4 regions of the Streptomyces sp. NPDC001373 genome follow, and region 1 is predicted to be linked to each of the others. Evidence: riboswitches for the same ligand, from Rfam matches in the RefSeq annotation. Region 1 holds a riboswitch; each other region holds the start of a gene.

Region 1 (6,993 bases):
AGGACGGGGAACTGCTGCACGAGGCCTTCGGGGTGAAGACCGTCGCCGACTTCGGGACGCTGAAGTTCGCGCGGTGGGCGGCGGCGCTCGTCGCGCTGAACCAGACCGCCAAGGCGTAGCGGCCGAACGGGGTACGGGCCGGCCTCCCCACCCCCGCGGGGGTGGGGAGGCCGGCCCGTACCGTGTGGAACCGGGTGCCCTACTCGGCTTCGCCTTCGAGGTTGCCCTCCGTGTCCAGGTAGACCTGGCGGAGGGATTCGAGGATCTGCGGGTCCGGCTTCTCCCACATGCCGCGGGACTCGGCTTCCAGGAGGCGTTCCGCGATGCCGTGGAGGGCCCAGGGGTTGGCCTCCTCCAGGAAGGCGCGGTTGGTGGGGTCGAGGACGTAGGTTTCCGTCAGCTTGTCGTACATCCAGTCCGCGACCACGCCCGTCGTGGCGTCGTAGCCGAAGAGGTAGTCGACCGTCGCCGCGAGTTCGAAGGCGCCCTTGTAGCCGTGGCGGCGCATCGCCTCGATCCACTTGGGGTTGACCACGCGGGCGCGGAAGACGCGCGAGGTCTCCTCGACCAGGGTGCGGGTCTTGACCGTTTCCGGGCGGGTGGAGTCGCCGATGTAGGCCTCGGGGGCCGTGCCGCGCAGGGCGCGGACGGTGGCCACCATGCCGCCGTGGTACTGGAAGTAGTCGTCCGAGTCCGCGATGTCGTGCTCGCGGGTGTCCGTGTTCTTGGCGGCGACCGTGATGCGCTTGTAGGCCGTCTCCATCTCGGTGCGGGCCGGGCGGCCCTCCAGGCCGCGGCCGTACGCGTAGCCGCCCCAGACGGTGTAGACCTCCGCGAGGTCGGCGTCGGTGCGCCAGTCGCGGGAGTCGATCAGCTGGAGGATGCCCGCGCCGTACGTGCCGGGGCGGGAGCCGAAGATGCGGGTGGTGGCCTTGCGCTCGTCGCCGTGGGCGGCGAGGTCGGCCTGGGCGTGTGCTCGGACGAAGTTCTCGGTGTGCGGCTCGTCCAGGGAGGCCGCCAGCCGGACCGCGTCGTCCAGGAGGCCGATGACGTGCGGGAACGCGTCGCGGAAGAAGCCCGAGATGCGGAGGGTGACGTCGATTCGGGGACGGTTCAGTTCCGCGAGGGGGATCGCCTCGATGCCCGTGACGCGGCGCGAGGCCTCGTCCCAGACCGGGCGGATGCCGAGGAGGGCCAGGGCCTCGGCGACGTCGTCGCCCGCCGTGCGCATCGCGCTCGTGCCCCAGAGGGACAGGCCGACCGACGCCGGCCACTCGTCGTCGTGGTCCGCGCGGTAGCGGGTGAGGAGGGAGTCGGCCAGGGCCTGGCCCGTCTCCCACGCCAGGCGGGAGGGGACGGCCTTCGGGTCCACCGAGTAGAAGTTGCGGCCCGTCGGGAGGACGTTGACCAGGCCACGCAGGGGGGAGCCGGACGGGCCGGCCGGGACGAAGCCGCCGTCCAGGGCGCGGACCACGTGCGCGATCTCGTCCGTGGTGCCGGCCAGGCGGGGGACGACCTCGTGCGCGGCGAAGGTGAGGATGTCGGAGACCGCCTGAGGGTGGCCGGCCGCGACCGTGGCGACCGCCGACGGGTTCCAGTCCGCGTCCTCCATCGCCTGGACCAGGGCGCGGGCCGTCTCCTCGACGGCGTCGGCCGAGGTGCGGGTGGCCGCCGACTCGTCGAGGCCGAGGGCCTCGCGCAGGCCGGGCAGGGCGGAGGTGCCGCCCCAGATCTGGCGGGCGCGCAGGATGGAGAGGACCAGGTTGACCCGGGCCTCACCGGTCGGGGCGCCGCCCAGGACGTGCAGGCCGTCGCGGATCTGGGCGTCCTTGACCTCGCACAGCCAGCCGTCGACGTGGAGGAGGAAGTCGTCGAAGCCGTCGTCGTCCGGGCGTTCCTCCAGGCCCAGGTCGTGGTCGAGCTTCGCCGCCTGGATCAGGGTCCAGATCTGGGCGCGGATCGCCGGGAGCTTGGACGGGTCCATCGCGCTGATCTGCGCGTACTCGTCCAGGTGCTGCTCCAGGCGGGCGATGTCGCCGTACGACTCGGCGCGCGCCATCGGCGGGACCAGGTGGTCGACCAGGGTGGCGTGCACCCGGCGCTTGGCCTGCGTGCCCTCGCCCGGGTCGTTGACCAGGAAGGGGTAGACCAGGGGCAGGTCACCGAGGGCGGCGTCCGGGGAGCAGGAGGCGGACAGGCCCGCGTTCTTGCCGGGCAGCCACTCCAGGTTGCCGTGCTTGCCCAGGTGGATCATCGCGTCGGCGCCGAAGCCGCCGTCCTGCGCGGCCGCCTGGATCCAGCGGTACGCGGCCAGGTAGTGGTGCGAGGGCGGCAGGTCCGGGTCGTGGTAGATCGCGATCGGGTTCTCGCCGAAGCCGCGCGGCGGCTGGATGAGGATGAGGAGGTTCCCGCGGCGCAGGGCCGCGAGGACGATGTCGCCCTCGGGGTTGGAGGAGCGGTCCACGAACATGTTGCCCGGGGCCTCGCCCCAGTGCTCCTCGACGCTCTCGCGGAGGTCGGCGGGGAGCTCGGCGAACCAGCGCTTGTAGTCGGCCGCCGGGATGCGGACGGGGTTGCGGGCCAGCTGCTCCTCGGTGAGCCAGTCCTGGTCGTGGCCGCCGGCCTCGATCAGGGCGCGGATCAGCTCGTCGCCGTCGCCGGAGACCAGACCCGGGATCTCCTCCGCGGGGCCGAAGTCGTAGCCCTCGGCGATCAGACGGCGCAGCAGCTCCACGGCGCTGGCCGGGGTGTCGAGGCCGACCGCGTTGCCGATGCGGGAGTGCTTGGTGGGGTAAGCGGAAAGGACCAGCGCGATCCGCTTGTCCGCGCGCTCGATGTGGCGCAGGCGGGCGTGGCGCACGGCGATACCGGCGACCCGGGAGGCGCGCTCGGCGTCGGCCACGTAGGCGGGCAGGCCGTCCTCGTCGATCTCCTTGAAGGAGAACGGGACGGTGATCAGGCGGCCGTCGAACTCGGGCACGGCGACCTGTGTGGCGGCGTCGAGGGGGGAGAGGCCCTCGTCGTTCTCCTCCCAGGTGCTGCGGGAGCCCGTCAGGCACAGGGCCTGGAGGATCGGCACGCCGAGCCCGGCCAGGGCGCCCGCGTCCCAGGACTCGTCGTCCCCGCCCGCCGAGGCGGTGGCGGGGCGGGTGCCGCCGGCCGCGAGGACGGTGGTGACGATGGCGTCGGCCTGCTCCAGTGCCTGGAGGAGCTCCGGCTCCGGGGTGCGCAGGGAGGAGACGTAGAGGGGCAGGGGGCGGCCGCCCTTGGCCTCGACGGCGTCGCAGAGGGCGTGCACGAAGGCGGTGTTGCCGCTCATCTGGTGGGCGCGGTAGTAGAGCACCGCGACCTGCGGGCCGGTGGCCTCCGTGGCGGGGCGCTCCAGGGGGCCCCAGGTGGGGGAGGCGGCCGGGGGCTCGAAGCCGTGGCCGGTGAGCAGGACGGTGTCGGAGAGGAAGCGCGCCAGCTGGTCGAGGTTGGCCGGGCCGCCGTGCGCGAGATAGCGGTGGGCCTCCGCGGCGATGCCGATCGGGACCGTGGAGGCCTCCATCAGCTGGGCGTCCGGGGCCTGTTCGCCGGTCAGGACCACCACCGGGCGGGTCTGGCCGGGGGCGAGGAGCACATCGAGGCCGTCCTGCCAGGCGCGCAGGCCGCCGAGGAGGCGTACGACGACCAGCCCGACGCCGTCGAGAAGGCCGTCGAGGTCGTCGAGGGGGAGGCGGGAGGGGTTCGCGAACCGGTACGGCACGGGGCCGCCGGCGGTGTTCGCGGCGCGGGCGCTGAGCAGATCGGTGTCGGACGTCGACAGCAGCAGGATCATGCGGCGGCAGGCCTTCCTCGGGGTTTCCGCGCCCCGGGCAGTGAGGACAGCGGGAGTTCCTGACTCACCCCGCGGATCGCTCCGCGGGGCTCACAGTGGCGGGACCGCGCCGGAATCTCACCGGGCTTCCTCCCATGTCGCCGTCCTCGGCGGTGACGGGCCGAGTGGTCCGCCGGAAGGTCATCTTAGGTGGCCTTCTCCCTGGCCGGGAGGTGGGGTGGGGGGCTTGCCGGTGGTGCGGTGCGGTGGCCGGCGGGGCGGTGGCGTGCGGGGCGGTGGCGTGCGGTTCGCCGTGGAGGCTCTGCCCCGGAGGCCCCGCGGCAAACGCCGGGCGATCCGCGTCCTGCTCGCCGACGACGAGGCCGGGGGCGGGGGCCGTTGCGCGGAGCGTGTCCCCGCCCCCCTTCTCCGCTCCTGCCCCGGCTACCGCCGGGGGTGCCCCCAGGGGCTCCGCCCCGGACCCTCCCCCGGCTACCGCCGGGGGTGCCCCCGCGCCTTACTCGCCGGCGGGGCCGGCTTTTGCCCGGTGGGGCCCAATCCGGCTGGTCGGGGTGGCGACGGACACAGGTCGGGGGTGGGGAATCGTGGGTATGCTCGCGGCCATGTCGCCCCAGCCACCTTCCGCCGCATCGCGGGACGAACCCGTCATACGTGACCGCGGTGACGCCTGCCCCGGCGCGCTGCGGCTGCACGCCGCCGACGACGGGTACCTCGCGCGCGTCCGGATCCCCGGCGGGCTGCTCACCACCCGGCAGGCCCTCGCGCTCGGGCACGCCGCCGACCGGTTCGGCGACGGGCACCTGGAACTCACCTCCCGTGGCAACGTCCAACTGCGCGGCCTTGCCGACGGCTGCGGCGCCGGGCTCGCGGAACTGCTGGACGGCGCCGGGCTGCTGCCGGCGCCGAGCCACGAGCGGGTGCGCAACATCGTGGCCACCCCCGTGGCCGGGCCCCAAGTCGTGGACCGGGTCCGGGAACTCGACCGGCTGCTGTGCGCCAGTGCGCGGGCGGCGGACCTCTCCGGGCGGTTCCTGTTCGCCGTCGACGACGGGCGCGGGGACGTGGCCGCGCTCGACCCCGATGTGACCCTGCTCGGCCAGGCGGACGGACGGGTCCTCGTGCGGCTCGGGAGCGGAGGCGGTGCCGTCGAGGTCGAGGCCGTCGACGCCGCGCGGGCCGCGCTGTGCGCCGCCGAGCACTTCCTCGACGCGGCCCGGGCGGCCGGGACCCGGGCCTGGCGGGTCGCCGAGCTTCCCCCTGAACACACCCTGGACGAAGAGGAGTTCGCGCTGCGGCTGACGGACGTGGGGGTCGCGGCCGGGCGCGTGGCCGAAGTGGAGTGGCCGTACGCCGAGCCGCCCCGGCCCGGGAGCGCGGGCGCGGGCGGGCTGTGCGTCCTGCCTCCGCTCGGCCGGCTGGACTCCGCGCAGTGGCGGGTCCTCGCCGAGGCCGCCGACGGCGGGCAGGGGGAGCTGCGCGTCACCCCGTGGCGCAGCGTCGTCCTCCCGCGCGCGGCGGGCGACGGCGTCGCCCGCATCGAGGCGGCCGGCCTCGTCGTCCGGCCCGACAGCCCCTGGCGGACCGTCACCGCCTGCACGGGCAGGCCCGGTTGCGCCAAGTCCCTCGCGGACGTACGCGCCGATGCGCGTGCCGTCGTACAAGGGCAGGCCAACGCCGCGGAGCTGCCCGTGCACTGGTCGGGCTGCGCCCGCCGGTGCGGGCATCCGCGCGGTACGGCCTGGGTGGACCTCGTCGCCACCCCCGACGGCTACGCCCTCGACGGCCGGCCCCTCCCGCACGCAGACCTGGCGGCCGCCCTCACGGCCGCACGCACCACCCCCACCACAACCGAAGCCGCAGTGAAGAAATGAGCGAGTACACCGTGTTCGAGTACGAGAAGGACGGCGCCGCGATCTACCGCCAGTCCTTTGCCACGATCCGCGCCGAGGCGGACCTCTCCGGGCTGCCCGCCTCGGTCGCCCAGGTCGCGGTGCGCATGATTCACGCCTGTGGCATGACCGACCTCCCCCAGGACCTCGGCTACACCCCCGAGGTCGTCCTGCGGGCCCGCGCCGCGCTGCACGCCGGCGCGCCGGTCCTGTGCGACGTGCAGATGGTCGCCAGCGGGGTCACCCGCAAGCGGCTGCCCGCCGACAACGAGGTGATCTGCACCCTCTCCGACCCGGCCGTGCCCGCGCTCGCCGCGAAGATGGGCACCACCCGCAGCGCCGCCGCCCTCGAAGTCTGGCGCGACCGGGGCCTGTTGGAGAACTCCGTGATCGCCGTCGGCAACGCCCCGACCGCGCTGTTCCGGCTGCTGGAGATGATCGAGGAGGGCGCCCCGCGCCCCGCCGCCGTCATCGGCGTGCCCGTGGGCTTCATCGGCGCCGCCGAGTCCAAGGACGCCCTCGCCGCCCACCCCTCGGGTCTGGACCACCTCATCGTGCGCGGCCGGCGCGGCGGCAGCGCCATCGCGGCCGCCGCGGTCAACGCGATCGCGAGCGAGGAAGAATGAGCGGGCAGGACCAGAACCGGGCCAAGGGCAAGCTGTACGGGGTCGGGCTCGGCCCCGGCGACCCGTCGCTGATGACCCTGCGGGCCGTCGAGGTGATCGCCGAGGCGGACGTGGTCGCGTACCACAGCGCCCGCCACGGCCGTTCCATCGCCCGCTCGATCGCCGCGAAGCACCTGCGCTCCGACCACGTCGAGGAGCCGCTGGTCTACCCGGTCACCACCGAGACCACCGACCACCCGGGCGGCTACCAGGGTGCGATGGAGGAGTTCTACGAGGCCTCCGCCGCCCGCCTGGCCGGGCACCTGGACGCGGGCCGGACCGTCGCCGTGCTGGCGGAGGGCGACCCGCTCTTCTACGGCTCGTACATGCACATGCACAAGCGGCTCGCGGACCGCTACGAGGCGGAGGTCATCCCCGGCGTCACCTCGGTCAGCGCCGCCGCCGCCCGCCTCGGCACCCCGCTCGTGGAGGGCGAGGAGGTGCTGACGATCCTGCCCGGCACCCTGCCCGAGGAGGAGCTCACCGCCCGACTCGCCGCCACCGACTCGGCGGTCGTCATGAAGCTCGGCCGCACCTTCCCCGCCGTCCGGCGTGCCATGGAGGGCAGCGGACGGCTCGCCGAGGCCCGTTACGTCGAGCGCGCCACGATGGAGGGCGA
Region 2 (6,993 bases), on a different contig from region 1:
GCGCGGTCTGGTTCGCCGTCCGGTTGGAGGCGTCCTTGAAGGTCATCCAGCCCTGGCCGGTCTGGGCGAGGGTGCGCATCATGCGGCCGTAGAGGTCGCGGGCCGGCATGGTCTTCTTGGCGAGCCCGGCGGCCTCGGCCTTGACGTAGGCGGCGTCGAACTCGTCGCCGTACAGGTCCACCAGCTCGGGGACGTCGGACGGGGAGAACAGCGACCACTCGGCGTCGGCGTTCACGCGGCGCATGAACTCGTCCGGGATCCAGTGGGCGAGGTTGAGGTTGTGCGTCCGGCGCTGGTCCTCGCCGGTGTTGTCGCGGAGCTCCAGGAACTCCTCGATGTCCGCGTGCCAGGTCTCCAGGTAGACGGCGGCGGCGCCCTTGCGGCGGCCGCCCTGGTTCACGGCGGCGACGGAGGCGTCGAGGGTCTTCAGGAACGGCACGATGCCGTTGGAGTGGCCGTTGGTGCCGCGGATCAGCGAGCCGCGGGCGCGGATGCGGGAGTAGGAGAGGCCGATGCCGCCGGCGTGCTTCGAGAGGCGGGCGACCTGGTGGTAGCGGTCGTAGATGGAGTCCAGCTCGTCCAGCGGGGAGTCGAGGAGGTAGCAGGAGGACATCTGCGGGTGGCGCGTACCGGAGTTGAACAGCGTCGGGGAGGACGGCAGGTAGTCGAGGCGGCTCATCAGCCGGTAGAGCGAGGCCACTTCCTCGACCGCGCGGACGCTGTCGTCCTCGGCGAGGCCGCAGGCCACGCGCAGCATGAAGTACTGCGGGGTCTCGATGACCTGACGGGTCAGCGGGTGGCGCAGCAGGTAGCGGCTGTGCAGGGTGCGCAGGCCGAAGAAGCCGAAGCGGTCGTCCGCGCCCTCGGCGAGCGCGAGCTCGACGAGGGAGTCCAGGCGGGCGGCGTGGGCGGCGACGAACTCGGCGGTGCGGTCGGCGATCAGGCCCTCGCGGTGGCCGACCGCGACGGACTCGGCGAAGGAGGTGGCGCCCTGGCCGGCGGCCTCGTCGGCCACCGCCAGGGTCAGCAGGCGGGCGGCGAGGCGGGAGTAGGCCGGGTCCTCGGAGATCAGGCCGGCCGCGGCCTCGGTGGCGAGCCCGCGCAGCTCGGCCTCGTCGGCGGCGGCGCTGCGGCCGCGCAGGGCGGCGGCGGCGACCCGGCCGGGGTCGGTGTCGGGGAGGTCGGCCGTGAGCTCGGTGAGGGTGCGCAGCAGCGCGGCCCCGGGACCTTCGGCTTCGGGGTGGTCGGACTCGGCGCGCGGTGCGGCGGGCGCGATGGTCACGGGGGAGCTCTCCCTCACTCGGTCCGGTCATAGGCGGAGCGAGCGCGAGCGGGCGCACGCGGGCGCGCACGAGAGCGCTCACCACCGCGTGGCGTCCACCGGCCCAACCGCGAGGCCCGGACGAATCGACACCCCGGCTCGGTCGATCCGGGGGGCACTGCCGGCAGGTCTTCGGACTCGCGGATACGCCGTTCGGCGTACGTCACACCGTTGCGGGACAGTTCCGGATTCCCACCGGATTCCCCTGCGGCGGCAGCAGCCATGAGCATACATGTGGGGGCGACCCGATGCGGTAGCCCCCACATGTTGTGTCGGGTGCATGCGGAGCGTGTCGTCACAGCTCCATTCGGTACGTGAGCGGGGTCGGTGCGGGGAGGGGGAGCAGTCCCGTTCGGGGGGGCGGACGAAGCCCGTCCGCGGCCCGGGCGCGGTCGGCGCAGGGGCGGACGAGGGCCTCCGCGACGCCCTGCCCGCGCACCTCCGCGGCGACCGCGAGCATGCGGAACTCGGCGTCGTGCGGGCTGCCGCCGAGTGTGCCGGACGGGTGTCCGTGCTCGGCGCTATCGTCGGAGGCGGCACCGTCGAGGAAGGCGAGTGAGGCCTCACCCTTCAGACCGAGGTCCTCAAGGACCGGGTGCGCTGAGCGAGCCGAAGGGCCCCGCCGTCCCGCGGTGGGGGACGGCGGGGCCCAGGTGTGGGTTCAGCAACAGCGGAAGCCCTCGCGGGGGTCCGCTTCGCGGGCGTCGGTGCGGGCGCGTTCGAAGGCGCGGCGGGTCAGGATCTCGGCCTCGGGGTCGTGGGAGCGGGCGTGGGCGACGTAGCGGTCGTAGGCGGCCTCGCCGGAGAACTCCCGGACGTAGTACCGCGCCTTCGCCAGCGCCCCGCGGACCGCGCCGCTCATCCGACCGGGTCCTTCACCCGGCCGCCGCCCCCGTCGAGGCCGGCCGCCGCGAGTTCGGCCTTCTCCGCGGCCGTCGCGATCAGCCCGGCCGGGGCGATGATCTTCGACTCGGTCCACGGCACCTCGGAGAGGCGGACGGAGCCCGGGTCGGCCACGGCCTTGAAGCAGGTGCGGGCCGCGTCGAGCAGGACGATGACGATCAGGACGGCGAACAGAGCCGAGAGGACCCCGTCGACCGTGGCGTTGGTGACCACGGTGTGCATCTCGTCCATGTTCTTGGCGGGCGGCAGCACCTTCCCGGCGTCGATGCCGGTCTGGTACTTGTCGCGCTGGGCGAAGAAGCCGATCTTCACGTCCTCCGAGAAGACCTTCTGGTAGCTCGCCGTCAGGGTGACGGCCACGTCCCATGCGAGCGGAACGCCCGTGACCCAGGCCCACTTGAGCCGGCCCGACTTGACGAGCAGCGTGGTGCAGACGGCCAGCGCGACCGCCGCGAGCAGCTGGTTCGCGATGCCGAACAGCGGGAAGAGCTGGTTGATGCCGCCCAGCGGGTCCTTGACGCCGACCCACAGGAAGTAGCCCCAGCCGCCGACGACGACCGCGCTGGCCAGCCAGACGCCCGGCTTCCAGCTGACGTCCTTGAAGGACTTGTGCACGTTGCCCAGGGTGTCCTGGAGCATGAAGCGGCCCACGCGGGTGCCCGCGTCCACCGTCGTCAGGATGAACAGGGCCTCGAACATGATGGCGAAGTGGTACCAGAACGCCTTCATCCCGGCCCCGCCGACCACGGCGGAGAAGATCTCCGACATTCCGAGCGCGAACGTCGGAGCGCCGCCCGTCCGGGACAGCAGGGTGGTCTCCTCCACGTCCTTGGCGGCCTGCGCGAGGGTGTCGGGGGAGATGGCGAAGCCGAAGTGGCCGACCGCCGCCGAGGCGCTCTGGACGGTGGTGCCGATGACTCCGGCGGGGGAGTTGACGCCGAAGAACAGGCCGGGCTCGATGATGCACGCGGCGATCACGGCCATGACGGCGACGAAGGACTCGGTGAGCATCGCGCCGTAGCCGACGACCCGGATCTGGGTCTCCTTCTGGATCATCTTCGGGGTGGTGCCCGAGGCGACCAGGGAGTGGAAGCCCGACAGGGCGCCGCAGGCGATGGTGATGAAGACGAAGGGGAACATCGAGCCGGCGAAGACCGGGCCGTCGCCGCGCGTGGCGAAGTCGGTCACCGCCGGCATCTTCAGCGTCGGCATCGCGACGACCACGCCGACCGCCATCAGCGCGATCGTGCCGACCTTCATGAAGGTGGAGAGGTAGTCGCGCGGAGCGAGCAGCAGCCACACCGGGAGGACCGAGGCGAAGAAGCCGTACCCGATCATCCAGAGGACCAGGGTCTCCTTGTCCAGGGTGAAGAAGTCCGCCCAGGAGGACTCGGCCACCCAGCCGCCCGCCACGATCGCGAGAAGCAGCAGCGCGACGCCGACGACGGAGACCTCGGTGACCCGGCCCGGCCGCAGGTAGCGCAGGTAGACCCCCATGAGGAGGGCGATCGGGATGGTCATGCCGATCGAGAAGACGCCCCAGGGGGAGTGCCCCAGCGCGTTGACGATGACCAGGCCGAGCACCGCCAGCAGGATGATCATGATGGTGAACACGGCGAGCAGCGCGGCGGCGCCGCCGACGGGGCCGATCTCGTCCCGGGCCATCTGGCCGAGCGAGCGGCCGTCGCGCCGGGTGGAGAAGAACAGCGTCACCATGTCCTGGACGGCGCCGGCGAAGATGACGCCCGCGACGATCCAGATGGTGCCCGGCAGGTAGCCCATCTGGGCGGCGAGCACCGGGCCGACGAGCGGGCCGGCGCCGGCGACGGCGGCGAAGTGGTGCCCGAAGAGCACGCGCCGGTCGGTGGGGTGGAAGTCGACGCCGTTGTCGAGACGTTCGGCGGGGGTGGCCCGGGTCCTGTCCAGCTTCAGCACGCGGTTCGCGATGAACCGCGCGTAGAAGCGGTAGCCGATGGCGTACGAGCCCAGCGCGGCGGCCAGCAGCCAGGCGGCCGAGATCTCCTCACCGCGCGAGAGTGCCAGCACCCCCCAGCCGACGGCCCCGACGAGGGCCACGGCCACCCATACGGCGATCGACCGCGGGGTGGCTCTCGCCGCCGGCGTCCGCTGTGTCCCTGTTGCTCCCGGTTCCGGCATGATCCTCGTCCCCTCGTTGATCATCTGCGTAAGCGCACGGAATCTACGGGGGGTTACCGGTGGAGGTAAGCCCCCGTCCGCATAGCGGTACGAGCGTCCACCGGGGTTCGAAGGAGAGTCAACAGGTGATCACACGGCAGGTCGCTGGAGGCGGGCAACGAACTTGTAACGGTCGCCGCGATATACCGATCGCACCCATTCGACCGGTTCTCCGTCGGCGTCCAGCGAGTGCCGCGAGAGCATGAGCATCGGCAGGCCCACGTCGGTGCCGAGCAGCCCCGCCTCGCGCGGGGTGGCGAGGGAGGTCTCGATGGTCTCCTCGGCCTCCGCGAGCCGGACGTCGTACACCTCGGCGAGGGCGGTGTAGAGGGAGGTGTACTTGGCCAGCGAGCGGCGCAGCGCGGGGAAGCGCTTGGCCGACAGGTGCGTGGTCTCGATGGCCATCGGCTCGCCGCTGGCCAGGCGCAGCCGCTCGATGCGCAGCACCCGCCCGCCGGTGGCGATCTTGAGCAGTCCGGCGAGGGTGTCGTCGGCGGTCACGTAGCCGATGTCCAGGAGCTGGGAGGTCGGCTCCAGGCCCTGCGCGCGCATGTCCTCCGTGTAGGAGGAGAGTTGCAGCGGCTGGGAGACCTTGGGCTTGGCGACGAAGGTGCCCTTGCCCTGGATGCGCTCCAGCCGGCCCTCGACCACCAGCTCCTGGAGGGCCTGCCGGACGGTGGTCCGGGAGGTGTCGAACTCGGCGGCGAGCGTCCGCTCCGGCGGCACCGGGGTGCCGGGGGGCAGGGTTTCGGTCATGTCGAGCAAGTGCCGCTTGAGTCGGTAGTACTTGGGCACACGCGCCGTTCGAGTGGCTGGCCCGCCCTCCGGCTCCGTGGTCGCCCCTTCGGTGGACATCGCCGCCCGCCTTCCCGACTCCAGTTTCGCTGCCGTCACCGGCTCCTCCGATATGTGCGGTCACATGGTGACACGGGCGGGAGGGCAGGCCTCCTCCCTCCCCCAGGTGTCGGTCCGATAACGGACCGAGCACCCGCTCATTAGACCCTTGACACCCCTAAAGGTCTAGGCCAAGCTCCCGGTACTGGTCTACACCAATATGGATCAGATCCCGGCCCCACGGGCAGTACTTGGTACGTACGTCACCGCGGCGGGCGAGGGAAGGTGCACAGCAGCAGCATCCCTGAGGAGGGTGGCGTGAAGCGCAAGCTCATTGCGGCGGTCGGTGTCGTGGGCATGATGGTCGGTGCCGCCGCGTGCGGCAACGGCGGCGACGACAAGCCGAAGTCCGACGCGTCGGGTGGCGCCAAGGAGATCACCGTCTGGGTGATGGACGGATCCGCCCCGAAGGCCTGGATCGAGCAGGTCAACAAGGAGTTCTCGGCCAAGCACCCCGGTGTGACGGTGAAGGTCGAGGAGCAGAAGTGGACGGGCATCCAGGAGAAGGTCACCACGGCCCTCTCCGAGGACACCCCGCCGGACGTCCTCGAACTCGGCAACACGCAGACCGCCGGCTACGCGGTCACCGGCGGACTCGCCGACCTCACCAAGGACAAGGCCCAACTCGGCGCCGACGCCTGGCAGAAGAGCATGCTCGCCTCCGCCGAGGTCGACGGCAAGCTCTACTCCGCCCCCTGGTACGCCGCCAACCGCGTGGTCGTCTACGACAAGAAGGCCTACGAGAAGGCCGGCGTCACCCCGCCCAAGACCCGCGACGAGTGGATCGCCGGCCTGGAGAAGCTGAAGGCGTCCGACCCCTCCGCCCAGCCGATCTACCTCCCCGGCCAGAGCTGGTACATCCTCGCCGGCTTCATCTGGGACGAGGGCGGCGACCTCGCCGTCAAGGACGGCGGCAAGTGGAAGGGCCAGCTCTCCACCCCGCAGGCCGCCGCCGCGATGGACTTCTACAAGAAGCTCCAGTCGTACTCCACGGCCCCCAAGGACAAGGACGAGGCCACCCCGCAGCAGTCCACCGACATCGTCCCCAAGGGCGGCGTCTCCTCCTGGGTCGGCCTCGGCTGGGAGGCCGGCGGTGCCGAGAAGGCCCTGAAGGACGCGGGCAAGGACGCCGACTTCGGCTACTTCCCGATTCCGGGCAAGACGGCCGACAAGTCCGGCACCGTCTTCCTCGGCGGCTCGAACCTCGCCGTGGCCGAGCGCTCCAAGAACAAGGAGCTCGCCAAGGAGTGGCTGGCCCTGGCCACCGGCAAGGACCAGATGACCAAGTACGCCGCCGAGGTCAAGGGCGCGCTGCTGCCCAACCAGGTCGGCGCCAACTTCACACCCGCCGCCGGCTCCTTCGCCGAGGCCATGGCCAAGGCCGGCCTCAACGGCAAGATCACCCCGGTGACCGCGGGCTGGGCGAACGTCGAGACCGAGCCGAACCCCGTCAAGGAGTTCATGACCAAGGTCCTGAAGGGTGAGGACGCCGCCAAGGCGGGCGCGGACGCGGACAAGGAAATCGCGAACCGCATCAACAAGTAACCGCCGCAGCCCGCAGTGCCCGCACGATCCAGCCGTGTGATCGCACCGGGGGGTGCGGCAGGCCCCGGCCGCCTGCCGCGCCCCCGGTCGCGCATTTGACTCCACAGTCAACCGCGAGGAAGCCAAGCCATGAC
Region 3 (6,993 bases), on a different contig from region 1:
TCCTGCGCCTCGTCCACCCACCGGGCCAGCTCGGCACTGCCGTCCGGCAGCACCTCGTACTCCTTTTTCTGCCCCCGCACGGGCATCTCGCTGGGCAGCGCCCGGATCAGCCCCGCCTCCTCCAGCCGCCCGAGCTCCCGGTAGATCTGCTGGTGCGTCGCGGACCAGAAGTAGCCGATGGACTTGTCGAACCGCCGCGTCAGCTCCAGCCCGGAAGAGGGCTTCTCCAACAGCGCGGTGAGAATGGCATGAGGCAGCGACATGCCGCCATGTTAGGTGTGGGCCGTCGTGGCCCGGTGGGGGCTCAGCCCAGCGCGGCCAGGCTCTCGGGCACCCGCGGCCCCGGGACGTCCGCGCCGAGGAACCCGTGGGCCCGCAGGAACGCCGTCACCGCCGGCGACCACGCCTGACGCAGCCCCGCCGACGCCAGCAGCTCCGGATCCGACAGGAGGACCCCGGCGGCCCCCACCCGTATCCCCGACGGCGTGAGCACCGCCGCGTCGTCGGCCCAGCGCACGGCCAGGTCCACGTCGTGGGTGGCCATCACCACCGTGGTCCCCGCCGCCCGCAGCCCCGCCAGGACGTCCAGCAGGCGCTCCTGCCCGTCCGGGTCGAGGCCCGCGGTCGGCTCGTCCAGGATCAGCACCCGCGGGGCCATCGCCACCGCGCCCGCGATCGCCGCGCGCTTGCGCTGCCCGTACGACAGCAGGTGCGTCGGACGGTCCCGCAGCGCGGTGATGTCCAGCGCGGCCAGCGCGGAGTCCACCCGCGCGCGGACCTCCGCCTCGGGCAGGCCCAGGTTCATCGGGCCGAAAGACACGTCCTGCTCCACGGAGGCCGCGAAGAGCTGGTCGTCGGGGTCCTGCACCACGAGCTGGACGGTGGTGCGCAGCCGGGTCAGCCCCCGCCGGTCGTACGCCACCGCCGAGCCCTCCAGCCGCAGCGCGCCCGACGCGGGCCGCAGGCCCCCGCTCAGCAACCGCATCAGCGTGGTCTTGCCGCTGCCGTTGCGGCCCAGCAGCACCAGGGCCCGCCCCTCGGCGATCGCGAAGTCCACCCCCGACAGCACGGTCGGCCCGTCCTCGTACGCGTACCCGGCGCCGACCAGCTCCACCAACGGGGTCACAGCCCCAGCTCCTTCAGTACGAGGGTCCCCGCGACCAGGGCGGCCAGCAGGGCGGCGGCGGCCGCCAGGAACCGCCGCGACAGCGCCGCCGGCGGGACCAGCACCCGCAGCGCGCCGTCGTAGCCGCGCCCCGCCAGCCCCTCCTGGAGCCGGGCGGCGCGGTCGAAGGCCCGGACGAACGAGGTCGCCGCGAGCCCGGCCACCGAACGCCACGCGGCGGCCCGCCCGGCCTGTCCGAGCCGGGCCGCCTGGGCCCGGCGGACCTGCGCCAGGGAGTCCAGCAGCAGGAAGCCGATCCGGTACATGACGAGGGCCACGTCGACCACGGGCGCGGGCACCCCGGCCCGCACCAGCCGGGGCAGCACGTCCGAGACCGGTGTGGTGAAGGCGAACAGCAGCACCCCGAGGGAGGCCGCCGAGGTGCGCAGCAGCAGGTCCAGCGCGTGCCGGGGCCCGTCCGGAGCGGGCGCGAGGAACCCCTCCGGGCCGCCCACCGACACCAGCAGCGGCAGCGCCCCGGTGACGCAGAACCCCAGCGGGACCCGGAAGGCCCGCCACAGCTGCCGCCCGGCCACCCCGGCGGGCCCCAGCAGCACGGCCAGGGTCGCGGCGGTTACCAGCGGCCCGCCGGGCCACGGGGGCAGGCACACCGCGGTGACGGTCAGCCCGAACCCCAGGAGGGCCTTCTCCAGCGGATGGCGGCCGCGCCAGCGGCTGCTGTGCGCCGCGACGTCGATGGGCAGCACAGGCTACGGCTCCCGCGCGGGCTCGGCGGGCGCCTGCGCCTGGGCGAGGGCCTGCGCCGCGCCCTGGCGGCGGCCCCTGCGCACCCCGAAGTAGTACGCGAGCACGCCCGCGCCCAGGGCCGCCTGGAGGGCGAACAGCGCGGACTCGATCTCGCCCGAGGGGGGTTCGTACAGCGGGGAGAACCAGGGCTCGTAGTCCGGTTTCAGCTCGGTGATGGCCGACTCCGCCTGGGCGTCGGCGCCCGCGAAAGGCTCCTCCCTGCCCTCGCCGAGCCCCAGCGCGAGCGGCAGCACGGCCAGCGCCGCCACCAGGAGCAGCAGCAGGGTGTTGACCTTGGCGTTCCTGCTCATCGGGCGGTCGCCTCCTGCCCGGTCCGCTCGCCGCCGGTCAGCTTCGCGACCCCGAGCCGGACCAGGTCCGACCTGCTCGACTGCATCAGCAGCCGCATCACGAGCACCGTCAGCAGCCCCTCGCTGACCGCGAGCGGGATCTGGGTGAGGGCGAAGATGCCCGCGAACTTCCCCAGGGAGCCCAGGAAGCCGCTCGCCGGGTCCGGGAAGGCCAGCGCCAGCTGGACCGAGGTCACGCAGTAGGTGACCAGGTCGGCGAAGAAGGCGCCGAAGAAGACGGTGACCATCAGCGGCGCGCCGGATTTCCGCAGCAGCCTGTAGGCCGCGTACCCGGCCCAGGGCCCGGCGATCGCCATCGAGAAGACGTTGGCGCCGAGGGTGGTGAGGCCGCCGTGCGCCAGCAGCAGCGCCTGGAACAGCAGGGTGATCGTGCCGAGCACCGCCATGACGGGCGGCCGGAAGAGGATGGCGCCGAGCCCGGTCCCGGTGGGGTGCGAGCAACTGCCCGTGACCGAGGGGATCTTCAGGGCGGACAGGACGAACGTGAACGCTCCGGACGCGCCGAGGAGCAGCGTGCTCTCCGGGTGGGACTTCACCTCGCGGGTCAGGGCGCGGACCCCGTGGACGACGAACGGGGCGGACGCGGCGCCCCAGGCGGCCGCGTGCAGCGGGGGCAGGAACCCCTCGGCTATGTGCATGAGTTGGGAGACCTCTCCAGCACCTCGTGGATGGACGTACGCGCCCCGGCCGGTCTCCTGGCTGACGGGTACTGCCGCCCCGGCTCCGCCTTCCCGGGTCCGCACGGTCTCCCGTGCGGTCCCAGTGGCTCCCGCAGGGGGTGGAGCTGGACTTCCCGATCACAGTGGCGAGGGCCGCACCGGTTTTCCACCGGTTTCCCGAACACCAAGGCCAGCTGACCCTAGTCGTCCGCACGGACCGGTATCAACCCGGACCGATCCGGCCGATCGGATGGCCGAATTCCGTTTCCTCCCCCGGACGGCCCTCGGTGTTGCTGGTCTCGGGCGAGCGCAAGCGCGCCGGAGGCGTCCCCGCCCACGGCAACCAGCGCTCCGCACGGGACGCCGGCTGCCGTTTCGACTTCCCGAACCCGGAATACCGCTGGGGAGGGTCCTCAGCAGGTGTTCGGGTGCGCGACGTCCACCACGAGCCGCTCGGGCGCGTGCAGGACGGAGGTGCTGTAGGCGGGCTCGGTGTCGAAGGCGGCGCCGAAGGCCACGTACCCCTCGTAGTCGCCGGTCAGGGCGAGGCCCTTGAGCTTGCTCAGGCCGATCTGCTGGAGCCTGGGCCCCAGGTAGACGTTGTTGCCCGCGTCGTCGTGGCCGGCGGCGGGGTGCAGGCGGATCTCCAGGAAGTACTTCCCCGGCAGCGGCACGGGCTTGCCCGACCCGTCGTAGACCAGCTGGGAGACGGGCGTGACGGTGAACGGGGGCACGGAGCCCTGGAGGTCGACGACGATCCGGTCGTACGTGCAGTGACCGCCCCAGCGGGCGTTGACGACCAGCGGGGTGTCGGAGCGGACGGCCGCCGGGGCGGCGGCCGAGGCCGGTGCGGCGAGCGCGAGCCCTGCGGTCAGCAGGGCACCCATGGCCAGGGCCACGATCCGGCGGCGGTGCGGGTGGTGACGCATGGCGTCCCCCCGATCCTCTGAGACGGGGACTTACTGTCATCCGGTATGACATTCCCGGGGGCCCGGTGGTTGCACGGGACCGCCCGGCGGTCTCAGAAGGTCAGCAGCGCGCTCAGCTCGGCGTCCAGGTCGTATTGGCGGTGCTCCTGCCCGCGCGGGACCAGCTCGGTCATCCGCCGGCACAGCCCGCGCAGGTCCTTGGCCCGCACGGAGACCACGCAGCCGTGCTCGCCGTTGGTCAGGGCCAGCAGGACCCGCGGCTCGGTGCCCGTCCAGCGCGGCCACACCTGTATGTCGCCCTCCCCGGTGGCGGAGGTCTGCCCGTCGATCAGCAGCTCCCGCGAGAACACCCAGCGGGCTATCCGCGCACCGCCGCCCCGGAACTCCACGGCGACCTCGTAGGGCCGGTCCGTGCGGTAGACGAAGACGCCCTCCAGGGGGACCGCCGTCGGTGCGGCCTCCAGCCGCATCGGCAGTACACGGTGTTCGGTGATGGCCATGGCGGCTGCCTCTCTTCGCGGGGTAACAGCGCCCCCCGCAGCACGCTAGTGCACCGACCGCCCCCCGCCCGGGGGCCGAAGGTCCCGACCCGGGCGGGCCGGGGGACCTCTTTCGCCGGACGCGCGGAGGGGCCCGGCGCACCCGCCGGGCCCCTCGTCACGCTGCGTCGATCAGGTCAGCACTCGATGACGTTGACCGCGAGGCCGCCGCGCGCGGTCTCCTTGTACTTGACCTTCATGTCCGCGCCGGTCTCCTTCATGGTCTTGATCACCTTGTCCAGGGAGACCTTGTGGCTGCCGTCACCGCGCATCGCCATCCGCGCGGCCGTGACCGCCTTGACGGCCGCCATGCCGTTGCGCTCGATGCACGGGATCTGTACCAGGCCGCCGACCGGGTCGCAGGTCAGGCCCAGGTTGTGCTCCATGCCGATCTCGGCCGCGTTCTCCACCTGCTCCGGGGAGCCGCCCAGCACCTCGGCCAGGGCGCCCGCCGCCATGGAGCAGGCGGAGCCGACCTCGCCCTGGCAGCCGACCTCGGCGCCCGAGATGGAGGCGTTCTCCTTGAACAGCATGCCGATCGCGCCCGCGGCCAGCAGGAAGCGCACCACGCCCTCCTCGTCCGCGCCGGGCACGAAGTTCACGTAGTAGTGCAGGACGGCCGGCAGGACGCCCGCGGCGCCGTTGGTCGGGGCGGTCACCACGCGCCCGCCCGCCGCGTTCTCCTCGTTCACCGCCATCGCGTAGATGGTCGTCCACTCGCTGCGGTGCAGCAGCGGGTCGCCCTCGGTGCGCAGCTGGCGCGCCGTGGCCGCGGCCCGGCGCTTGACGCGCAGCCCGCCCGGGAGGATGCCCTCGCGGGACATGCCGCGCGAGACGCAGGACTGCATGACCCGCCAGATCTCCAGGAGGCCCTCGCGGATCTCCTCCTCGGTGCGCCAGGCCTTCTCGTTCTCCATCATCAGGGAGGAGATCGACAGGCCGGTCTCGTTCGCGAGGCGGAGCATCTCGTCACCCGAGCGGAAGGGGTACTTCAGCACGGTGTCGTCGAGCTTGATCCGGTCCTCGCCGACCGCGTCCTCGTCCACGACGAAGCCGCCGCCGACCGAGTAGTACGTCTTCTCCAGCAGCGGGGCGCCGGAGGCGTCGTAGGCGAAGAGGGTCATGCCGTTGGCGTGGTACGGCAGCGAGCGGCGGCGGTGGAGGATCAGCTGGCTCGGCTCGTCGAAGTCGATCTCGTGGACATCGCCTATCTCGGTGCCGAGCAGGCGCAGCTTCCCGGTGCGGCGGATCCGCTCGACCTCGTCGTCGGCGGTCTCGACGTCCACCGTGCGCGGGGAGTGGCCCTCCAGGCCCAGCAGGACCGCCTTGGGGGTGCCGTGGCCGTGGCCGGTGGCGCCGAGGGAGCCGAAGAGCTCCGCCCGCACGGAGGCGGTCTGGGCGAGGACGCCGTCCTTCTTCAGGCGCGACACGAACATGCGCGCCGCGCGCATCGGGCCGACCGTGTGGGAGGAGGAGGGGCCGATACCGATGGAGAAGAGATCGAAGACGGAGATGGCCACTGGCGGACTCCCTTGTCGGCTCGTGGGGTGGAGAGGGGCAGGGGTGTGGGTGGAGCGGGGTGGTGCAGGGGGGATCTGCGGATTTCGTCCGGCAGACGAGCGTAACGCGTGGAGATGAACGTTTCGGCTCATGGAAGGGTCCGGCGGACGTGAGCCGGCTCGCGTTCCGGTGCCCCGGCGGGGGAGGGGGGCGGGGAAGAAGACAGAAAGGGGCCCGGCCCTGTGCGGTACAAGGCCGGACCCCCTCCTGGCCCGCCGCTAGAGCGACGGGTACAGCGGGAACTTCGCGGCGAGCGCGGAGACGCGCGCCTTGAGGTCGTCCGCGTCGAACGCCGGCTTCAGGGCCTGCGCGATGATCTCGGCGACCTCGCGGAAGTCCTCGGCGCCGAAGCCGCGGGTGGCGAGCGCCGGCGTACCGATGCGCAGACCCGAGGTGACCATCGGCGGGCGGGGGTCGTTCGGGATGGCGTTCCGGTTGACCGTGATGCCGATCTCGTGGAGCCGGTCCTCGGCCTGCTGGCCGTCCAGCTCGGAGTTGCGCAGGTCGACCAGGACCAGGTGCACGTCGGTGCCGCCGGAGAGGACGGAGACGCCCACCTCGGTGACGTCCGGCTGGACCAGGCGCTCGGCGATGATCTTCGCGCCCTCGAGGGTGCGCTCCTGGCGCTCCTTGAACTCGGGCGAGGCGGCGACCTTGAAGGAGACCGCCTTGGCCGCGATCACGTGCTCCAGCGGACCGCCCTGCTGACCCGGGAAGACCGCGGAGTTGATCTTCTTGGCCAGCTCCTGCGTCGACAGGATGACACCGCCGCGCGGACCGCCGAGGGTCTTGTGCGTGGTGGTGGTGACGACGTGGGCGTGCGGCACCGGGTTCGGGTGCAGGCCCGCGGCGACCAGGCCCGCGAAGTGGGCCATGTCGACCATCAGGTACGCGCCGACCTCGTCCGCGATCCGGCGGAAGGCGGCGAAGTCCAGCTGGCGCGGGTAGGCGGACCAGCCGGCGACGATCAGCTGCGGCTTGGACTCCTTGGCGAGGCGCTCGACCTCGGCCATGTCGACCTGG
Region 4 (6,993 bases), on a different contig from region 1:
CCGTCGAGTTCCTCATGTTCATGCCCGGGGAGCGTACGGGGCGGGGCACACCCGTGCCGAATCCTTTCTCCACGCCCGGAGTCCGGGCCCGCCCGGTCCCGAAAAACTTCCTTCGCGCCCCTGGGTTCCTCCGCGCCCCGTCGCTACCCTCCGCGCATGATTCCCACGGTGGTCTGGGGCACGGGCAACGTAGGCCGCGCGGCGATCCGCGCCGTCGAGGCCCACCCGGCGCTCGCACTCACGGCAGTGATCGTCCACAACCCCGCCAAGGTCGGCCGCGACGCGGGCGAACTCGCCGGGCTCGACCGCCGGCTGGGCGTGCCGGCGACCGACGACATCGGGGAGGTGCTCGCCGCCCGCCCCGCCGCCGTCGTCTACGCGGCGTCCGGCGACGTCCGCCCCGACGACGCCCTCGCCGACATCACCCGGGCCGTCAGGGCCGGCGCGGCCGTCGTCAGCCCCGCCCTCTACCCGCTCTACGACCACCGCAGCGCCCCGCCGGAGTTCCGTGACCCCGTCCTCGTGGCGATAGCGGAGGGCGGCGGCTCGCTCTTCGCCTCCGGCGTCGACCCGGGCTGGGGCAACGACGTGCTCCCGCTCCTGCTCAGCGGGCTGGGGACCTACGTGGACGCGATCCGCTGCCAGGAGATCTTCGACTACTCCACCTACGACCAGCCGGACTCCGTCCGCCATCTGGTCGGCATGGGCCACCCCATGGAGTACGAGCCGATGATGCTGATGCCCTCGGTCCCGACCATGGTGTGGGGCGGGCAGGTCCGGATGATGGCGCGCGCCCTCGGCGTCGAACTCGACGAGATCCGAGAGACCTCCGACCGGCGTGCCCTCGACGCCACCGTCACCACCCCTTCCATGGGCGTGTTCGAGGCCGGAACCCAGGGCGCCATCCGCTTCGAGGTCCAGGGCATCGTCGGGGGCGAACCCCGCATCGTCATCGAACACGTCACCCGCATCCACGCCTCCTGCGCCCCCGACTGGCCCACGCCGCCCGACGGCGGGGCCGGCGCCCACCGGGTCGTCATCGAGGGCCGGCCGCGCATCGAGGTCACCGTCGAGGCCACCGACGAGGGCGGGAACCGCTCCGCGGGCGGCAACGCCACTGCCGTCGGGCGGCTGGTCGGCGCCATCGACTGGCTGGTGGAGGCGGAACCCGGGCTCTACGACGCCCTCGACGTCCCGCTGCGCCCCGCAGTCGGCAAACTCGGAAGGAAACGGCCATGAGGATCGACGTCCCCGACGGACAGCACCCCATCGAGTACGTGTGGGGCGACCTGGTCCCCGGCATCGGCATGGCGGCGGCCAATTTCTCCCTGTCGGTCTACGCCCACACCACCCTGGGCCTGCGCGAGTTCGAGGCGGCGCGGCTGCGCATCGCGCAGATCAACGGATGCGTCTTCTGCCTCGACTGGCGCACCGACCGGGACGGGGAGAAGGTCGAGGAGGGGTTCGCCGACGCGGTGACCGAGTGGCGCACCACCGACGCCTTCGACGACCGCACCCGGCTGGCCGCCGAGTACGCCGAGCGCTACGCCCTGGACCACCACAACCTCGACGAGGAGTTCTGGGAGCGGATGACCGCGCACTTCAGCCAGGTGGAGATCGTGGAGCTGAGCATGAGCATCGGCTCCTGGCTGGCCTTCGGCCGGCTCAACCACGTCCTGGGCCTCGACAGCGCCTGTGTGCTGCCGGGGAGCTGAACGGAGCCGGGGCCGGCCGGGGCGCGTGGTGCGTCCGGCCGGCCCCGGTGGCCGTCCGCCGTCACAGGTCCGTGGCGATGATCTTCTCTATGTTCCGCTCCGCGAGGGCCGTGATCGTCACGAACGGGTTGACGCTGGTGTTGCCGGGGATCAGCGCCCCGTCGATGACGTACAGGCCCGGGTGGCCGTGCAGGCGGCCGTAGTTGTCGGTGGCCTTGCCCAGCACTGCCCCGCCCAGGGGGTGGTACGTGAGGTGGTCGCCCCAGACCTTGTTGGTGCCGAAGAGGTCGGTGCGGTAGATCGTCCCCTCCTTCGCGTTGATCTTGTCGAAGATGGTCTTCGCCATGTCGATCGACGGCTGCTTCCAGGCGGTCTGCCAGTTCAGCTCGACCTTGCCCGTCGCCGCGTTCCAGGAGAACTGCGCGCGGCTGGGGTTCTTGGTGATGGAGAGGTAGAAGGAGGCGTACGTCTCGATGCCGGTCGGCAGCGGGGCCACCTCGGCGAAGGCGCCGCCCGCGTCCCAGTTGTCGATGCCCCCGCAGGGGATGGCCGCCTGCACCTTCCCGGTCGGGTCCCACATGTGGTTCGCCCGGCCGCACATGACGTTGCCGTTGTCGCCCCAGCCCTTGCCGATCTCGTCGTTGAGGAGCGGCAGGGCGCCGGTCGCCTTCAGCCGGACCAGCAGCTTGCTGGTGCCGACGCTGCCGGCCGCGAAGAACACCCGGTCGGCGGTGACGGTCTTGACGGCGACGACGTCGCCGGTGGTGTTCAGCTCCTCCACGGCGACCGTGTAGCCGCCACCGTCCGAGGGGGAGACGGTGGTGACCCGGTGCAGGGGGGAGATGGCCACCCGGCCGGTCGCCCGGGCCGCAGCGAGGTAGGTCTGCTGGAGGGACTTTTTCCCGGCGTTGTTGCCGTAGAGGATCTCGCCGTCCACGGCCGACTTGGGGACGGTCCCGGCCACCTCCTGCTTCATGTAGTCCCAGTCGTAGACGTCGGGTACGAAGACGAAGGGGAAGCCCGAGCGCTGGGCGTGCTTGCGGCCGACGCGGGCGAACTGGTAGCAGTCCACCGTCTCGAACCAGTCCGGGTCGACGAGGCCCACGCCGAGCCCGGCGTTGGCGCGGGGGTAGTAGGTGCCGTACATCTCGTCGGCGTCGACCGTGGGCAGGATGGCGGCGAAGTTCTGCCGCTTGGGCGTCACGGCCATGCCGCCGTTGACGAGCGAGCCGCCGCCCACGCCGCGGCCCTGGTAGACGATGATCCCGCCCATCTCCTCGGCGTCGAGGATGCCCGTGTACTTCGGGACGTCCTTGTCGATGGGGAAGCCGAGGAAGTTGCTCAGGGGGGCCTTCGTGCGGGTGCGCAGCCAGAAGGAGCGGTAGTCGGGCCTGGTGGTGTTGGCGAAGATCCTGCCGTCCGTGCCCGGGGTGTCCCAGGCCATGCCCATCTCGAGCATGTGCACGTCGACACCGGCCTGGGCCAGCCGGAGCGCGGCGACGGAGCCGCCGTAGCCGGTGCCGATGACGAGGGCCGGGACACGGGTCCCGGAGACGAGGGGGGCGTTCACGACGGTGGATCCGGTGGCGGGATCGGCACGGGCGGCGGTGGTGTTCACCGCGAGGGCCATGGCACCGAGAAGAGAACCAGTTCCAGCGATGAATCCGCGTCGCGAAACGCCTTTGGACACCTTGCTGTTCAGGCCTTTGTCACTCATGAGTGGTTCCTCACTCTCGACGGAGTGGGAACAAGTTCTACTGTCGTGCGCCTGCTAAGTCACTAGACACGTCAGGATAATTTCCGGCCTGTTCGGGTGGCGCCGGCTCCGGCTCCGGCTCCGGTTCCGGTTCCGGTTCGGGCAGTGGCTCAGGGCAGGCTCCACTGGGCCACGTCGTCGCCGAGCCCGGCGTCCAGGGCGAACTGCACCGCCGCCAGGTCCGCCTCCTGCGGCACCCGGAAGACGACGTAGCCGGAGGCCGACCGGCCCGGGTCGAGGGTGACCGTGTCGGGCAGGGCCGGGCCGGCGTCCGTCTCACCGCTCAGGCCGGTGAAGCGCTCCCCGTCGGTGCCGAGCAGGTGCGCGGCCGGAGCGGGCGAGTCCTCGTACGGCACCGTCCCCGTGTTCTCCAGGCGCAGCCCGACGGCGACCAGCCGGTCGGCCCCGGGGGCGGGCGCCGGACCCGCGGGGTCGACGACCCGGGTGAGGGTGACGTCGAGGTGCTTCCCGGGGCGGTCCCCGTCGAGGGGGACGGTCTCGCCGGAACCGTCGGGGCCGGCGCCGAGCAGCAGGGCCGCGACGAGGGAGGCCGGCAGGAGACGGGCGGTCCGGCCCGCGCGGCCGGCCCGGCTCCGGCATCCACCGTGACAGCTGTGACGTTCATGCCCGCTGTGGCCGCCGTGAATGCCGTGACGCATGGCGCACCTCCTCCGCGCCTCCCCTCCCGGCCCACGATCCTCCGTACGGGCGGCTCCCGCCACCGGCGGCGTCCGATACCCTTCGGGCGGGATTCGCGGCATCTGGCAGACTTGGCCGGGTTGTCCGGGCGGTGCAGGACAGGAAACCGGTGCGAATCCGGTACGGTCCCGCCACTGTGACCGGCGACCCCGCCCGCGGGGTCCCGGGAGTCAGACACTGACGCGCCGCCTCTTCACTTCGACCGGGGACGAGGATCCCCCGGAGAGGCCTCACCATGTCGCGTATCCGCGCTGCCCTGCGCCCGCTCTCCGCGCTCGCGCTCCTGATCCCCCTGACCGCGTGCGGCGGTCCCGCCGGCGGGCAGGGGCCCGCCTCCGGTGCGAAGACCGCGCCGGGGTTCCCCTACACCGTCACCAACTGCGGTGTCACCAGCACCTACCAGGCCCCGCCCGCGCGGGCCGTCACCATGAACCAGCACGCCACCGAGATCATGCTCGCCCTCGGCCTCCAGGACCGGATGGCGGGCACGGCCTACCTCGACGACTCCGTGCTCCCCGCCTACCGCACCGCCTACGACGGGATCGCGGTACTGGCCGAACGGTATCCGTCGAAGGAGGTGCTTCTCGGCGCCGACCCCGACTTCGTGTACGGGGGTTACGCCAGCGCCTTCGACCAGGGCCAGGGCCGTGACCGCGCGGGTCTGGCCCTGGCCGGGATCGCCTCTCGGCTCAGCATCGAGTCCTGCACACCGGGCCGTGTCGGGCCGGCCCAGCTGAAGACCGAGATCATGGAGGTCGCCCGGACCTTCGGCGTGCCCGAGCGCGGCGCGGCCCTCGTCGAGGAGGAGCAGCGCCGGATCGACGCCGTCACCGCACGGGTGAAGGACCGGCCCCGCCCGGCCGTCTTCGTCTACGACTCGGGCGAGGCCTCCGCCTTCACCTCCGGGGGCAACGGCATCGGCAACGAGATCGTCTCCCTCGCCGGCGGGACGAACGTCTTCGCCGACCTCCAGGACACCTTCGGCGACGTGTCCTGGGAGAAGGTCGTCGAGCGCGGGCCCGAGGTCGTCCTCATCTACGACTACGGCGGCACCTCCGTGGAGGCCAAGAAGCGGCGCCTGTCGAACGACCCCGCGCTGGCGGAGGTTCCCGCCGTCAAGAACCGGAGGTTCGTGGTGCTCCCGCTGTCCTCCGCCGTCCTGGGCGTCCGCGTCGCCGACGCGGTCGAGTCCCTGGGCCGCGGCCTGCACCCCGACGCCGCGTGAGCGGGCGCCGCCGCACCGCGGCCGTACTCGTGCTCCTCGCCGCCGTGCTCGCCGGATCGGCGGTGGCGGGGCTGGCCCTGGGACCCGTGCGCATCGCCCCCGGGAAGGTCCTCGCAATCCTGTGGGGCGGACCCGGGGCGGGGCGCGGGGGCTTCGCCTCCATCGTGTGGGACGTACGGATGCCGCGCGTGCTGCTCGGGGCCGTGGTCGGCGCCGGGCTCGCGGTCGCCGGGGCCGTGCTCCAGGCCCTCGTGCGCAACGCGCTCGCGGACCCCTTCCTGCTGGGTGCCTCCTCGGGCGCCTCGGCGGGGGCCGTGCTGGTCCTCGTGCTCGGGGTGGGGGCGGGCGCCGCCGCCGGGCTTCCCCTGGCCGCGTTCGCCGGCTCCCTCGTCGCGCTCGTCGCCGTGTACGCCCTGGCCCGGCGCGGCGCCACCATGACCACGGGGCGGCTGGTCCTGGCCGGGGTGGCCGTGCAGTACGTCCTGTCCGCGCTGACCAGCCTGGTGCTCGTGCTGTCGGCGCACCCCGACCAGATCCGCTCCGTGCTGTTCTGGACCCTTGGCGGGCTGGGCGGCGCCCGGTGGGACGAACTCGCCCTGCCGACCGCCGCGCTGCTGGCCGGCACCGGCCTGCTCGTCACCCTGGCGCGCCCGCTGGACCTGCTGCTCGCGGGGGAGGAGGGGGCGCGCACCCTCGGTCTGGACACCGGCCGGTTCCGGGCCGCCGTCCTCGTCCTCGTGTCGCTCGTCATCGGGGTGCTCGTGGCCTGCAGCGGGGCGATCGGCTTCGTCGGTCTGATGGTTCCGCTCGCCGCGCGCATGGTCGTGGGTGCCGGGCACCGGGTGCTGCTGCCCGTCTGCGCCCTGGCCGGCGCGGTCTTCCTGACCCTGGCCGACCTGCTGGCCCGGACGGCGGCCGCGCCCGAGGAGATACCCGTCGGCGTGGTCACCGCGCTGGCGGGCGGCCCCTTCTTCCTGTGGATGCTGCGCAGGTCCACACGGGGCGAGGGGGTGGCCGGATGACGGGGCGTCCGGTGGAACTCGCTGTCGAGTCCCTGCGGTACGCGGTCGAAGGGCGGACCCTGCTGCACGGTATCGACCTCGCCGCCCGGCCCGGTGAGACGGTCGGGATCGTCGGGCCGAACGGCAGCGGCAAGACGACCCTGCTGCGCTGCGTCTACGGCGCGCTGCGGCCCGCCGCGGGCCGGGTGCTGTTCGACGGCGTCGACGCCTCGGCGCTGGGGGTGAGGGGGCGGGCCCGGCGGGTGGCGGTGGTCCCGCAGGACGCGGCCGGCACCTTCGGGCTGACGGTCAGGGAGGTCGTGTCCATGGGGCGCAGCCCGCACAAGCGGTTCTGGGAGCAGGACGGCCCGGACGACGGTCTGTGCGTCGCGGAGGCGCTGGAGACCGTCGGGGCCCGCGGGCTTGCCGGTCGCCGCTTCGACGGGCTCTCGGGAGGTGAGCGCCAGCGCGCCCTCGTCGCCCGCGCCCTTGTCCAGGAGCCCGGGCTGCTGGCCCTGGACGAGCCCACGAACCACCTCGACATCCGCTACCAGCTGGAGGTGCTGGGGCTGGTCCGGCGGATTCCCGCGACGAGCC

What was found. A riboswitch is a leader RNA that binds a small molecule or an ion and turns the genes downstream of it on or off. The one in region 1 is predicted to bind cobalamin.
Region 2: it holds a riboswitch for cobalamin, as region 1 does, so the genes downstream of both, ACFY15_RS02580 (ribonucleoside-diphosphate reductase subunit alpha) here and cobN (cobaltochelatase subunit CobN) in region 1, are expected to answer to the same signal.
Region 3: it holds a riboswitch for cobalamin, as region 1 does, so the genes downstream of both, ACFY15_RS01535 (energy-coupling factor ABC transporter permease) here and cobN (cobaltochelatase subunit CobN) in region 1, are expected to answer to the same signal.
Region 4: it holds a riboswitch for cobalamin, as region 1 does, so the genes downstream of both, ACFY15_RS09530 (ABC transporter substrate-binding protein) here and cobN (cobaltochelatase subunit CobN) in region 1, are expected to answer to the same signal.

What each region holds. Positions count from the first base shown of each region.
Region 1 is NZ_JBIAWQ010000005.1:525-7,517, forward strand. It holds gene ACFY15_RS13345 (hypothetical protein) at 1-119, shown strand, start outside; gene cobN (cobaltochelatase subunit CobN) at 200-3,820, opposite strand; cobalamin riboswitch at 3,853-4,010, opposite strand; gene ACFY15_RS13355 (cobalamin biosynthesis protein CobG) at 4,423-5,691, shown strand; gene ACFY15_RS13360 (precorrin-8X methylmutase) at 5,688-6,335, shown strand; gene ACFY15_RS13365 (precorrin-2 C(20)-methyltransferase) at 6,332-6,993, shown strand, end outside.
Region 2 is NZ_JBIAWQ010000001.1:530,459-537,451, reverse strand. It holds gene ACFY15_RS02580 (ribonucleoside-diphosphate reductase subunit alpha) at 1-1,282, opposite strand, end outside; cobalamin riboswitch at 1,427-1,561, opposite strand; partial or broken gene ACFY15_RS02575 (GNAT family N-acetyltransferase) at 1,686-1,895, opposite strand; gene ACFY15_RS02570 (CstA-like transporter-associated (seleno)protein) at 1,983-2,183, opposite strand; gene ACFY15_RS02565 (carbon starvation CstA family protein) at 2,180-4,381, opposite strand; gene ACFY15_RS02560 (GntR family transcriptional regulator) at 4,511-5,275, opposite strand; gene ACFY15_RS02555 (extracellular solute-binding protein) at 5,573-6,859, shown strand; gene ACFY15_RS02550 (carbohydrate ABC transporter permease) at 6,989-6,993, shown strand, end outside.
Region 3 is NZ_JBIAWQ010000001.1:306,725-313,717, reverse strand. It holds gene ACFY15_RS01555 (PadR family transcriptional regulator) at 1-263, opposite strand, end outside; gene ACFY15_RS01550 (ATP-binding cassette domain-containing protein) at 305-1,126, opposite strand; gene cbiQ (cobalt ECF transporter T component CbiQ) at 1,123-1,872, opposite strand; gene ACFY15_RS01540 (energy-coupling factor ABC transporter substrate-binding protein) at 1,876-2,223, opposite strand; gene ACFY15_RS01535 (energy-coupling factor ABC transporter permease) at 2,220-2,921, opposite strand; cobalamin riboswitch at 2,951-3,179, opposite strand; partial or broken gene ACFY15_RS01530 (flavodoxin family protein) at 3,254-3,343, shown strand; gene ACFY15_RS01525 (hypothetical protein) at 3,356-3,871, opposite strand; gene ACFY15_RS01520 (SsgA family sporulation/cell division regulator) at 3,964-4,371, opposite strand; gene ACFY15_RS01515 (L-serine ammonia-lyase) at 4,548-5,930, opposite strand; gene glyA (serine hydroxymethyltransferase) at 6,189-6,993, opposite strand, start outside.
Region 4 is NZ_JBIAWQ010000003.1:284,787-291,779, forward strand. It holds gene ACFY15_RS09505 (serpin family protein) at 1-22, opposite strand, end outside; gene ACFY15_RS09510 (dihydrodipicolinate reductase) at 157-1,239, shown strand; gene ACFY15_RS09515 (carboxymuconolactone decarboxylase family protein) at 1,236-1,715, shown strand; gene ACFY15_RS09520 (GMC oxidoreductase) at 1,777-3,432, opposite strand; gene ACFY15_RS09525 (hypothetical protein) at 3,582-4,130, opposite strand; cobalamin riboswitch at 4,232-4,370, shown strand; gene ACFY15_RS09530 (ABC transporter substrate-binding protein) at 4,406-5,395, shown strand; gene ACFY15_RS09535 (FecCD family ABC transporter permease) at 5,392-6,417, shown strand; gene ACFY15_RS09540 (ABC transporter ATP-binding protein) at 6,414-6,993, shown strand, end outside.